Regions from separate parts of the Pseudomonas solani genome, predicted to be linked through region 1. Evidence: predicted binding sites of a transcription regulator. Region 1 holds the regulator's gene; each other region holds the start of a gene.
The links. Region 1 encodes sigma-54, which starts transcription at its own class of promoters, with help from an activator protein. Its sites were predicted from a motif close to ANTGGCATNNANNTTGCTNT; they were not measured.
Positions count from the first base shown of each region.

Region 1 (4,409 bases):
TGCGCGGCCAGGTACTCGGCGACATTGGCGTCGAGGCCGGAGTTATCGCGCAGCTCAGGCTTCCAGTAGGGATTGGGCAGGCAGCGCACGTCGAACACCAGGTCCGCATCCACCGGCATGCCCCGCTTGAAGCCAAAGGATTCGACGAGGAAGGCGGTTCCCGGCTCGGGCTTGTTCAGCAGGCGCAGCTTGATGCTGTCGCGCAGCTGGTACAGATTGAGGTGGGTGGTGTCGATCTTCAGGTCGGCGAGGTCGGCGATGGGAGCGAGCAACGAGGCTTCGTCGAGGATGGCCTCGGCGAGGGAGCGGTCTTCGTTGGTCAGCGGGTGGCGGCGGCGGGTTTCCGAGAAGCGCTTGAGTAGCGTTTCGTCATCCGCGTCCAGGTACAGCACATCGCAGTGGATGTGGCGGGCGCGGGCCTCTTCGAGGAGTTCGGGAAAACGCTTGAGCTGGCTGGGCAGGTTGCGTGCGTCGATGGAGACGGCGACCTGGGGGTGCAGCAACTCGGTCTGCAGCAGTGCGCGCTCGGCCAGTTCGGGGAGCAGGCCGGCGGGCAGGTTGTCGATGCAGTAGAAGCCATTGTCCTCGAGAACGTCGAGGGCGGTGCTCTTGCCTGAGCCTGAACGGCCGCTGACGATGATCAGGCGCATGGCAAGGTCCTAGCGTCCGTTCTGGACGTCCACTACCACCTGGTACAGGCTGTCGCTGCTCTGCGTCTGGCGCAGGCGGTCACGCACCTCGGTGCGGTCCAGCATGCTGGCGATCTGGCGGAGCAGTTCCAGGTGTTCATCGGTGGCGGCTTCGGGGACCAAGAGTACGAACAGCAGGTCCACCGGGGCGCCGTCGATGGCGTCGAAGTCCACGGGGGCATCCAGGCGCAGCACGGCGCTGATGGGCGCGGTGCAGCCGGGAAGCCGGCAATGGGGGATGGCGATACCGTTGCCGAATCCTGTCGAGCCGAGTTTCTCCCGGGCGACCAGGCTTTCGAAGATATCTTGCGAGTCGAGGTCGGGAAGTTCGCGAGCAACCAGGTTGGCGATCTGTTCCAGGACACGTTTTTTGCTGCCGCCCGGCACGTTCACGAGGGAACGGCCGGGGGTCAGGATTTGCTCAAGTCGGATCATAGGAAGGGGAATGTCAGCGGGCGGTGGCGCCCTGCTGGCGGTTCAGCTGCTTTTCCTTGTGTTTGATCAGTTGACGGTCGAGTTTGTCGGTGAGCAGGTCGATGGCCGCGTACATGTCTTCATGCTCCGCATTGGCTACGACCTCACCACCGGCGATGTGCAGGGTGGCTTCGATCTTCTGCTTCAGTTTCTCCACCTGCATGATCACCTGCACATTGGTGATTTTGTCGAAGTGGCGCTCCAGTCTGTCGAACTTCTCGACAACGTAGTCGCGCAGGGCGTCGGTCACATCCAGTTGATGTCCACTGATGTTGACTTGCATACCGCTTTCTCCTTATTGCCCGTGTGTAAGAGACAGGCTAACGGGCCTGCCACCGGAACACTTTGGCGTGGATCAATCCGCGTCACATCAGCCGCTTGCGTTCGCTGGAAGGCGCTATCCCGAGGGATTCCCGGTACTTGGCGACTGTGCGGCGGGCCACTTGGATACCCTGTGCTTCCAGTAAACCAGCGATCTTGCTGTCGCTCAACGGCTTTTTGGCATTTTCCGCAGCGACCAGTTTTTTGATGATCGCGCGGATGGCGGTAGACGAGCATTCACCGCCTTCGGAGGTGCTGACGTGGCTGGAGAAGAAGTATTTCAGTTCGTATATGCCACGCGGAGTGTGCATGAATTTCTGGGTGGTGACGCGTGAGATGGTCGACTCGTGCATGCCCACCGCCTCGGCGATGTCGTGCAGGACGAGGGGCTTCATCGCCTCGTCGCCGTACTCGAGGAAACCGCGCTGGTGCTCGACGATCTGGGTGGCGACCTTCATCAGCGTTTCGTTGCGGCTCTGCAGGCTCTTGATGAACCAGCGGGCTTCCTGCAGCTGATTGCGCATGAAGGTGTTGTCGGCGCTGGAGTCGGCACGACGGACGAAACCGGCGTAATGCGGGTTGACGCGCAGGCGCGGGACGGCTTCCTGGTTCAGTTCCACCAGCCAGCGTTCATTGTGCTTGCGCACGATGACATCCGGCACGACGTACTCGGGTTCGCTGGCTTCGATCTGTGAGCCGGGGCGGGGGTTGAGGCCCTGGATCAGCTCGATCACCTGGCGCAGCTCGTCTTCCTTGAGCTTCATGCGGCGCATGAGCTGGCTGTAGTCGCGGCTGCCGAGAACATCGAGATAGTCGCCTGCCAGGCGCTGCGCCTCGCTCAGCCATGGGGTCTTGGCGGGCAGTTGGCGCAGTTGCAGGAGCAGGCACTCGCGCAGGTCGCGGGCGCCGACGCCGGCGGGCTCGAATTGCTGGATGCGGTGCAGGACGACTTCCACCTCGTCGAGTTCGATCTCGAGCTCGGGGTCGAAGGCTTCCACGACTTCCTCGAGGGTTTCCTCCAGGTAGCCGTCATTGTTGATGCAGTCGATCAGGGTGACGCCGATCAGGCGATCGGTATCGGACATGGGGGCCAGGTTCAGCTGCCACAGCAGGTGGCTTTGCAGGCTCTCGCCCACCGAGGTGCGGGACGTGAAGTCCCACTCGTCGTCATCGGAGCTGGGGAGGCTGCTGGCGCTGGTCTGGTAGACGTCTTCCCAGGCGGTGTCGACGGGCAGTTCGCTGGGGATGCGTTCGTGCCATTCGCCGTCTTCGAGGCTTTCGCTCTCCGAAGTGGGGACGCTGGATTCCTGGAAGCTGGATTCCTGGCTGGCGGAGTTGGGCAGTTGCTCGCTTTCTGCCATGGGGTCGGAGTTGTCGAAGTCTTCTCCTTCCTCCTGGCGTTCGAGCATGGGATTGGACTCCAGGGCCTCCTGGATTTCCTGCTGCAGATCCAGGGTGGACAGTTGGAGTAGGCGAATGGCCTGTTGCAGCTGCGGGGTCATCGTCAGCTGCTGGCCCATCTTCAGGACTAGCGATGGTTTCATGGCAGAGGGCTTAGCACCTTATTCGCCGGCGCACATGCGCCATCCACTACAGGGCGCCGAGGCGCCACCAGGAAGCAAATTATATGCCTGACCTTGAATGATTTTTCTACTGCCCGCAACATTTTGCGCGCAGGGCTGGTCCGTCAGAGGCGGAATTCGTGCCCCAGGTAGACTTCCTTGACCAGTTGGTTGGCCAGGATCTCTTCTGCACTGCCTTCGGCGATGAGCTGGCCATCATTCACGATGTAGGCGGTTTCGCAGATATCCAGTGTCTCGCGGACGTTGTGGTCGGTGATCAGCACGCCGATCCCCTTGGCCTTGAGGTGATGGATGATCTGTTTGATGTCGCCCACGGAAATCGGGTCGACACCGGCAAAGGGTTCGTCGAGCAGGATGAACTTGGGGGCAGTGGCCAGGGCGCGGGCGATTTCCACGCGACGACGCTCGCCACCGGACAGGCTCATGCCGATGCTGTCGCGGATGTGGCTGATGTGGAACTCCTGCAGCAGGCTCTCCAGCTCGCGATGGCGGCCGGCGCGGTCGAGCTCCTTGCGGGTCTCGAGAATGGCCATGATGTTGTCGGCCACGCTGAGCTTGCGGAAGATCGAGGCTTCCTGGGGCAGGTAGCCGATACCGGCCCGGGCACGGCCGTGCATGGGCTGGTGGGTGACGTCCTGCTGATCGATCAGCACGCGTCCCTGATCGGCTTTCACCAGCCCCACGATCATGTAGAAGCAGGTGGTCTTGCCGGCACCGTTGGGGCCGAGCAGGCCGACGATCTGGCCGCTGTCGATGGACAGGCTGACGTCACGGACGACCTGGCGGCTCTTGTAGCTCTTCGCCAGGTGCTGGGCTTTGAGGGTCGCCATTACTCTGCTTGTCCCGCTTGCTGCTCTTTCTTCTTCGGCTGGATGACCATGTCGATGCGCGGACGCGGAGTGCCGACGTTGGTGCCCGTGGCGCGGCCTGCGTTGACGATCTGGCGCTGGGTGTCGTAGACGATCTTCTCGCCTTCGAAGGTGTTGCCTTCCTGGATCACCTTGGCCTGGTCGATCAGCACGATGCGCTCGTTGGCAGCGAAGTACTGGATGGTCATGCCGTATGCCTTGACGATCTGCTTGTCCACCGCAGGCTTCTGCTCGTAGTAGGCAGGCTTGCCCACCGAGGTGAAGACTTCCAGCTCGCCCTGGGCGTTCTGGGTGATGGTCACGGTGTCGCCGGTGATCTTCAGGGTGCCCTGAGTGATGACCACGTCGCCGCGATAGACCGCCACGCCCTGCTTGTCATCGAGTTCGGCGCTGTCCGCCTGGACGCGGATCGGCTGATCGCGGTCGCTGGGCAGCGCCCAGGCGCTGGCACTTCCGAGTGCGGCACCCAGGCT
Region 1 covers NZ_AP023081.1:3,533,902-3,538,310, forward strand. Annotated here, with positions in the region: gene rapZ (RNase adapter RapZ) at 1-650, opposite strand, end outside; gene ptsN (PTS IIA-like nitrogen regulatory protein PtsN) at 660-1,124, opposite strand; gene hpf (ribosome hibernation-promoting factor, HPF/YfiA family) at 1,138-1,446, opposite strand; gene PSm6_RS16060 (RNA polymerase factor sigma-54) at 1,529-3,028, opposite strand; gene lptB (LPS export ABC transporter ATP-binding protein) at 3,172-3,897, opposite strand; gene lptA (lipopolysaccharide transport periplasmic protein LptA) at 3,897-4,409, opposite strand, start outside.

Region 2 (4,409 bases), 920 kb from region 1:
GGTGGCTGCGATGGGCTTACCTTAGCCGTCGCCACGGCGTGCCAGCAGATACACGCCACGCCGGCGATGGCCGTACAGTCGCGGTCGGCGGGCCCCGTACAGCAGAACAGTTACAACTCCCACCCGTACAGTTGCCCCTCAGTGCCCCAACATGTCGTGCATGGCGATGATCTGCTCGGCGACCTGGATGAGCTTCTGCTGGCGGCTCATGGCCTGGCGGCGCATCAGCGTATAGGCGTCTTCCTCGTTGCAGTTCTTCATCTTCATCAGCAGCCCCTTGGCCAGTTCCACGCGCTTGCGTTCGGCCAGTTGCTGCTCGCGGGCGTTGAGCTGCGCGCGCAGGGCCTGGTCGCTTTCGAAGCGGGCCATGGCGACGTCGAGGATGGGTTGCAGGCGCTGGGCGTGGATGCCCTCGACTATGTAGGCGCTGACGCCGGCCTGGATGGCCTGGCGCATCACGCCCGGGTCGTGCTCGTCGGTGAACATGACGATGGGGCGGGGCTGGTCGCGGCTGACCAGCACCACCTGCTCCATGACGTCACGGCCGGGGGATTCGGTGTCGATGAGCACCACGTCGGGGCGCACGGCTTCGACCCGTGCGGGCAGGTCGATGGTCAGCCCGGATTCATCGATGACCTCGAAGCCGGCCTCGACCAGGGCGGCGCGCAGGCGGCCGACTTTCTTTGCGGTGTCGTTGATCAGAAGAATACGCAGCATAGGGTGGCCGTCCGGTTACAGGGCGAGGGCGGAAGACGTGCCGGCGAGGGCGTGCAGGCGGAAGCTGCGTGCATAGCCGGCCGGGTCGCTGCCATCCCAGGTGATGCCGTCCATCAGCGTGGCGCTGCGCATCTCGGCGGGCGCTTCGATACCAAGGGCTGCGGCGGCCTGGCGGTAGAGGTCGAGGCGCTGCACCTGGCGGGCGACGCCGAGGTAGTCCGGGTCATCGCGCAGCAGGCCCCAGCGGCGGAATTGGGTCATGAACCAGATGCCGTCGGAGAGGTAGGGCAGGTTGACCCGGCCGCCGTCGAAGAAGCGCAGCGGGTGGGCGTCTTCCCAGGTGTTGCCGAGACCGTCGCGGTAGTGGCCGAGGAAGCGTGGCTCGATGGCCGAGAGCGGGGCGTCGATGTACTCGGCGCCGCTGATCAACTGGGCGGTGCTGCGGCGGTTTTCCAGGCTCTGCTCGATGAAGCGGCTGGCTTCGAGCACCGCCATGGTCAGCGCGCGGGCGGTGTTCGGGTAGGCGTCGGCGAAGGCGGCAGTGACGCCGAGGACCTTCTCCGGGTGGTCGGGCCAGATCATCTGGCTGGTGGCGAGGGTGAAGCCCTGGCCCTGGTCCACCGCCAGGGCGCCCCAGGGGCCGCCGGCGCAGAAGCCGTCGATACGTGCGGCCTGCAGGTGGGCGACCATCTGCGAAGGCGGCACCACAACGCTGCTGACGTCGTGCAGCGGATGGATGCCCTGGGCGGCCAGCCAATAGGCCAGCCACATGGCGTGGGTGCCGGTGGGGAAGGTCTGGGCGAAGGTCAGCCTTGCACCACCTTGGCGCACATGGGCGGCCAGTGCCTCGGCAGTGGTCACGCCGGCGCGCCGTAACGGTTCGGAGAGGTTGATGGCCTGGCCGTTCTGGCACAGGCCCATGAGGATGGCCATGTCGGTGGCCGTGCCGCCGATGCCCAGGTGGATGCCGTAGACCTGGCCGTAGAGCGCCTGGGCGGCGTCCAGCTCGCCGGACAGCAGCTTGTCGCGCAGGGTGGCCCAGGAAGCCTGGCGCTTAAGGTTGAGGGTGAGCCCATAGGGCTGGGCGAAGCCCTGGGTGGCGGCGACGATCAGCGAGGCGGAGTCGGTGAGGGCCATGAAGCCGAGGTCCAGCGTGCTCTTTTCAGGTGCGTCGCTGCCGGCGACCCAGGCCAGGTTGTCGGTGCGTGTGTGCAGTCGGTTGTCGCTCATGCTGTCGCCTTCCCATCAACAAAAAGGCGTCGCCACGGCGAATCGCGGGCTGCGATGGCCGATGACGACGCCATTGTCCGGTGGCCCGCTCCGCCGTTGGAGCGGGCCTGATGCCTTGGGCAAAGCAAGCGATGTGCCAGGGGCGGAAAGCAAAGCCCCCGCCGGAGCGGGGGCCGGGTGGAGCGGGGCGGATCAGCGTTCGATGATCTGTTTCACCTGGGTCTGCGGGATCTGCTGCTTGCGGCCTTCGCTGTCTTCGAACTCGAGCATGCCGGTGTCTTCATCCAGGTGCGGCTTGCCATCGCTGGTGAGCATCTGGCCGTCGGTGGTGTTGATCAGGTATTCGCTGGAGCAGCCGGCCAGGCCGACCAGGCAGAGGGCGATGAGAATCCAGTGCTTCTTCATGGTGGTACTCCTTGGAATGAGCGGTTGGGCGCTTCTCCTTGGAACATAGCCGCTGGCGGTGGGCTGGCAAGGCGGGAGAGGGTGAATTCGTGGTGTGCGGCACGGTTCGGCGAGATGGCGTTTCTTCGGTTCGGTTCTCGGTTCGACGGACCTGGGGCAGCGAAGCGTTTCGCGAATGAATTGGCTATGTCTGCGTTAAGTGTTGCTAGAAGAGTTGAGCCCAGCTGATTGCCGAGTTTTGTTGATGCTCTTGGTTTCGCCCACCCGGGCGAGTCCCTTTTTTCAGTCGTCGGGATGCCGAACCACAAAAAAGGAACCAAAAACGCTTGCCCCTGCATACGGGTCTGGCTTCGCCAGACTTCCCTCGCTCCATCATCGTTCCAAGGGCACGCCGCGAAGGGCCATCCCTGGCCCATCGCGGCTCTCGCGACATCCATGTCGCTCAACCCCTTGACTCGCTTCGCTCACCCTCCGGGCCAGCCTTCGGCTGTTACTCCGCTTCGCTTCGTTTCACGACGATTCGCTCGGCCTCCTGAAAGGGGCGTTTGGCGGCTGCTCCAACGTTCTTCGCTCGAATCCCCACATCGATGTGCGCATCACCAGCGGGTGTACACCGCGGCTGGCGGCTTTCGTAGGATGGTGTAGAGCGAAGCGAAACCCATGCGGTGGAGGTGGCACGAACCCTTGGGCGCCCGGAAAGGGCCGTGCTTGAGCGCTTGCATTAAAACCACACCAGCTAGCGCAGACAGAGCCAATGAATTCGCTCCCACGGGGTTTGTGAGTGTGGTGTTCGGCGCAAATCGCGCCCATAAAAAAGCCCCGCACGGGGCGGGGCTTCTTCATGGCCGGTGAGGCTTAGGCTTGAACGACCGGGATATTGGCGTTCGCAGCGGCTTCGCGGTACTCGGCGATCTGGTCGAAGGACAGGTAGCGGTAAACGTCGGCAGCCATGCTGTCGATGCTCTTCGCGTATTCCATGTACTCCTCGACGGTCGGCAGCTTGCCCAGGATGGACGCGACGGCTGCCAGCTCGGCGGAGGCCAGGTACACGTTGGCACCATCGCCCAGGCGGTTCGGGAAGTTACGGGTGGAGGTCGAAACCACGGTGGAGTTCGACGCTACGCGTGCCTGGTTACCCATGCACAGCGAGCAGCCCGGCATTTCCATGCGCGCGCCGGCCTTGCCGTAGATGCCGTAGTAGCCTTCCTCGGTCAGTTGGTGCTGGTCCATCTTGGTCGGCGGCGACAGCCACAGGCGGGTCGGAATCGAGCCCTTGACCTTGTCCAGCAGCTTACCGGCAGCGCGGAAGTGGCCGATGTTGGTCATGCAGGAACCGATGAACACTTCGTCGATCTTGTCGCCGGCAACGGTGGAGAGCAGGCGGGCATCGTCCGGGTCGTTCGGAGCGCAGAGAACCGGCTCTTTCACGTCGGCCAGGTCGATCTCGATGATCTCGGCGTATTCGGCGTCCTTGTCGGCTTCCATCAGCTGCGGGTTGGCCAGCCAGGCTTCCATCGCTTGGGCGCGACGTTCCATGGTGCGGGCATCGCCGTAGCCTTCGCCGATCATCCAGCGCAGCAGGGTGATGTTGGACTGCAGGTACTCGGCGATGGCCTTTTCCGGCAGCTTGATGGTGCAGCCCGCAGCGGAACGCTCGGCGGAGGCGTCGGACAGCTCGAACGCTTGCTCGACGGTCAGGTCGTCCAGGCCTTCGATTTCCAGGATGCGGCCGGAGAAGGCGTTGATCTTGCCCTTCTTCTCGACGGTCAGCAGGCCTTTCTGGATGGCGTAGTAGGGGATCGCATGGACCAGGTCACGCAGGGTGATACCGGGCTGCAGCTTGCCTTTGAAACGCACCAGAACGGATTCGGGCATGTCCAGCGGCATGACGCCGGTGGCGGCGGCGAAGGCCACCAGGCCGGAACCGGCCGGGAAGGAGATGCCGATCGGGAAGCGGGTGTGGGAGTCGCCACCGGTGCCGACGGTGTCAGGCAGCAGCATGCGGTTCAGCCAGCTGTGGATGATGCCGTCGCCAGGACGCAGGGACACGCCGCCAC
Region 2 covers NZ_AP023081.1:4,449,638-4,454,046, forward strand. Annotated here, with positions in the region: gene PSm6_RS20275 (ANTAR domain-containing response regulator) at 139-717, opposite strand; gene PSm6_RS20280 (CmpA/NrtA family ABC transporter substrate-binding protein) at 733-1,947, opposite strand; gene PSm6_RS20285 (YgdI/YgdR family lipoprotein) at 2,140-2,352, opposite strand; gene acnB (bifunctional aconitate hydratase 2/2-methylisocitrate dehydratase) at 3,208-4,409, opposite strand, start outside.
Region 2: the regulator sigma-54 is predicted to act here: its motif matches at 2,069-2,088, upstream of PSm6_RS20280 (CmpA/NrtA family ABC transporter substrate-binding protein).

Region 3 (4,409 bases), 1.1 Mb from region 1:
CGACGGCTACGTGTACTACCCCAACGTCAACGTGGTGGAGGAGATGGCCGACATGATTTCTGCCAGCCGTGCCTTCCAGACCAACGTCGAAATGATGAACACCGCCAAACAGATGATGCAGCGCGTGCTGACCCTGGGTCAGTGATTGCGTGAGGGAGCGACCAGATGAGCGTTGACGTAGGCGCCACTACCAGTACCTCGGTACTGGACCAGTACAAACTCAAGGACACCGCCAAGTCCAAGGAACTGGGCAAGGACCAGTTCCTTCAGTTGCTGGTGGCACAGATGAATAACCAGAACCCGCTGGACCCGCAGACCAACAGCGAGTTCGTGGCGCAGTTGGCCCAGTTCAGTACGGTCGAGGGGTTGGATAACCTGAACAAGAGTGTGAACACCATTCTTTCCAGCACCCAGTCATCCCAGGCGCTGCAGGCTTCGTCCCTGGTCGGTCGCAAGGTCATCGTCACCACCAACAAGGCGGTGGTGGACACCAGCGAGACCATGAAGGGCAGCGTCAACCTCACCGGCGCCAGCACCAACGTCTACGTCAACGTGCTGGACAGCAAGGGCAACGCCGTCAACCGCATCAACCTGGGCGCCCAGAGCGCCGGCCAGGTCAGCTTCATGTGGGACGGCAAGGATTCGAGCGGAGCCGTTGCACCCAACGGCACCTACACCTTCCAGGCCGAGGCGGCCATCGACGGCAAGACGGTGGCGATGTCCACCAACCTGCCGGCGAACGTGGACAGCGTCACCCTCGGCCTGAATGGCGGCGAGATGACGCTCAACCTCGCCGGGCTGGGCAGCGTCGCACTCTCCAAGGTCAAGGTCATCGGTCAATAATCGTCGGCGGCGCCGGCGTTACAGGAGCATCCCATGTCTTTCAATATCGGACTCAGCGGCATCCGCGCCGCCTCCAGTGACCTCAATATCACTGGCAACAACATCGCCAACGCCGGCACCGTGGGCTTCAAGCAGTCCCGTGGCGAGTTCCAGGACCTGTACTCGGCGTCCGTGCTCGGTTCCGGCAGCAAGACCATCGGCAGCGGCGTGCTGCTGGGCAACGTCGCCCAGCTCTACAACCAGGGCACCATCGACTACACCGAGAACGCCCTGGACCTGGCGGTGAACGGCAACGGCTTCTTCATCACCAGCAACAACGGCGCCATCAGCTACACCCGTGCCGGCTACTTCGGCACCGACAAGAACGGCAATATCGTCGACAACAACGGCTATCGCCTGCAGGGCTACTCGGTGGATGCCAACGGTGCGCTGCAAAGCGGCGTAGTGGGCGATCTGGTGATCCAGACCAACAACCAGCAGCCCAAGGCCACCACCACCATTACCCAGCCGTTCAACCTGAACTCCACCAACACGGTGCCCACCAAGACGCCGTTCGACCCGGCCGACCCGACCACCTACAACTCGTCGACCTCGGTGAACATCTATGACGCCCAGGGCAACGCCCACGTCATGACCCAGTACTTCGTCAAGGCGGCCACCCCGGTCAACACCTGGACCATGAACGTGCTGATCGACGGCCGTAGCCCGACCAACCCGGCCAGCACCGCGCCGATGAGCACCACCGTGGGCTTCACCACCTCCGGCCAGCTCGACACCAGCACCTTCACCAACACCGGTGGCTTTGCGGTCAATGCCGACGGCACCTTGGGCATCACCGGCTGGGTGCCGGCGAAGTCCAATGGCGCCACGCCGCCGGTATGGAGCGCCAACGGTGCTGCTGCCGCGCCGACCATCAGCTTCGATATCCGCGGCTCGACCCAGTTCTCCAACGCCTTCGCGGTGACCAAGGTCGCCCAGGACGGCTACACCACCGGCCAGCTGTCGGGCCTGGAGATCGACGACGAGGGCAACATCTTCGCCCGCTACACCAACGGCCAGTCGAAGATCCAGGGCCAGGTGGTGCTGGCCAACTTCGCCAACGTCCAGGGCCTCACCCCGGTAGGCAAGACGTCCTGGGTGCAGTCGTCGGAGTCCGGCGAGCCGGTGATCGGCACCCCGCGTTCCGGCACCCTGGGCGCGCTGCAGTCCGGCGCCCTGGAAGCGTCCAACGTGGATATCTCCACCGAGCTGGTCGACCTGATCGTGGCGCAGCGCAACTACCAGGCCAACGCCAAGACCATCGAGACCGAGAACGCGGTCACCCAGACCATCATCAACCTGCGTTGAGTGGTGTTTGCCGCCCGGCTCATCGGGCGGCAAAGACCTTGCCACTGGCGGCAGCCCCTCGCCGCCACGGCATTCGAAGGCCCTTTGCTCGGGCCTTTTTCTTTTATGTTTTTCCTTTTTAATCAGCGTCTTGTGGTTGTTTTTCGAGTTATGGCACAGCAATTGCTGAATAGCCTGCAAAGAGTCAGCGGGCGTCAAAAGCCCACTCGGAGAACCCCATGGACAAGATGCTGTACGTCTCCATGACAGGCGCCAGCCAGAACACCCTGGCCCAGCGTGCCCACGCCAACAACCTGGCGAACATTTCCACCACCGGCTTTCGTCGCGACTACGAACAGGCGCGCTCGATGCCCGTGTTCGGCGAAACCTTCCCGGCGCGGGTCTACGCCATGAGCGAGCGCCCCGGCACCGACTTCACCCCCGGCCCCATGCAGGAGACCGGTCGTGACATGGACATCGCCATCGGCGGCCAGGGCTGGATCGCCGTGCAGTCCGCCAACGGCAGCGAAGCCTATGTGCGTACCGCCAGCCTGCAGGTAGATGCCCTCGGCCAGCTGCGCACCGGCAACGGCTTGCCGGTGATCGGCAATGCCGGCCCCATCGCCATTCCCCCGGAGCAGAAGGTGGAGATCGGCGCCGACGGCACCATCAGCATCCGTGCCCTGGGCGAGGCCCCCAACGTGATGGCCGAGGTCGACCGCATCAAGCTGGTCAACCCCGATCCCAAGCAATTGGAGAAGGGCACCGACGGCCTGATCCGCCTGAAGAGCGGCCAGCCGGCCGGCGTGGACGGCAACGTCCAGGTCACCTCCGGCTTCCTCGAGGGCAGCAACGTCAATGCCGTGGAAGAGATGACCGCGATCCTCTCGCTGTCCCGCCAGTTCGAACTGCACGTGAAGATGATGCGCACCGCCGAAGACGATGCTTCGGCGATGGCACGGGTCATGCAACTCAGCTAATTACCAGTACGCGGCGCCATGAAACCGGCGCCCGAGGAGAACGAAGATGCTTCCGGCACTCTGGGTCAGCAAGACGGGCCTCGCGGCTCAGGACATGAACCTGACCACCATTTCCAACAACCTGGCGAACGTGTCGACCACGGGCTTCAAGCGTGATCGCGCCGAGTTCGAGGACCTGCTGTACCAGATCCGCCGTCAACCCGGCGCCCAGAGCAGCCAGGACAGCGAACTGCCCACCGGCCTGCAGCTGGGTACCGGTGTGCGCATCGCCGGCACCCAGAAGATCTTCACCCAGGGCAGCCTGCAGACCACCGAGCAGCCGCTGGACCTGGCGGTGAACGGCCGCGGCTTCTTCCAGATCCTGATGCCGGATGGCACCGTCGCCTATACCCGTGACGGCAGCTTCCACCTGAACTCCGACGGCCAGGTCGTCACCTCCCAGGGCTATGCCCTGGAGCCGGCCATCGTGCTGCCGGCCGAAGTGCAGACCTTCACCGTGGGCGAGGACGGCACCGCCTCGGTGACCACCTTCGGCAACCCCACGCCCCAGGTGATCGGCAACATCCAGACCGCCGACTTCGTCAACTACGGCGGCCTGCAGGCCATCGGCAACAACCTGTTCCTGGAGACCGCTTCCAGCGGCGCTCCGCAAGTCGGTACCCCGGGCCTGACCGGCCTGGGCAATGTGCTGCAGAACACCCTGGAAAACTCCAACGTCAGCGTGGTCGAGGAGCTGGTGAATATGATCACCACCCAGCGCGCCTACGAGATGAACTCCAAGGTCATCTCCACGGCCGACTCCATGCTTGGTTTCCTCTCGCAGAACCTGTAATACCCCCGAGGTAAGTTGTCATGAACCGGCTGATCCTTCCTGTCTCGCTGCTCGCCGCCCACCTGCTCACCGGGTGCGTCGCGCCGGCCGCCAAACCGAACGATCCCTACTACGCCCCTGTCCTGCCGCGCACGCCCATGCCCGCCGCGCAGAACAACGGCTCCATTTATCAGGCCGGCTTCGAAACCAACCTCTACGACGACCGCAAGGCGTATCGTGTGGGTGACATCATCACCATCACCCTCAACGAGCGCACCCAGGCCAGCAAGAACGCCACCTCGCAGATCAAGAAGGACAGCACCGCCAACCTCGGGCTGACCTCGTTGTTCGGCGGCGGCGTGCGGGTCGACAACCCCAGCACCGGCCTCAACCCGCTCAAGGCGGAGAACCTGTCCATGGACGTCGGCTACAGCGGCACGCGCGACACC
Region 3 covers NZ_AP023081.1:4,588,355-4,592,763, forward strand. Annotated here, with positions in the region: gene flgC (flagellar basal body rod protein FlgC) at 1-145, shown strand, start outside; gene flgD (flagellar hook assembly protein FlgD) at 166-843, shown strand; gene flgE (flagellar hook protein FlgE) at 877-2,190, shown strand; gene PSm6_RS20880 (flagellar basal body rod protein FlgF) at 2,409-3,149, shown strand; gene flgG (flagellar basal-body rod protein FlgG) at 3,196-3,981, shown strand; gene flgH (flagellar basal body L-ring protein FlgH) at 4,002-4,409, shown strand, end outside.
Region 3: the regulator sigma-54 is predicted to act here: its motif matches at 2,216-2,235, upstream of PSm6_RS20880 (flagellar basal body rod protein FlgF).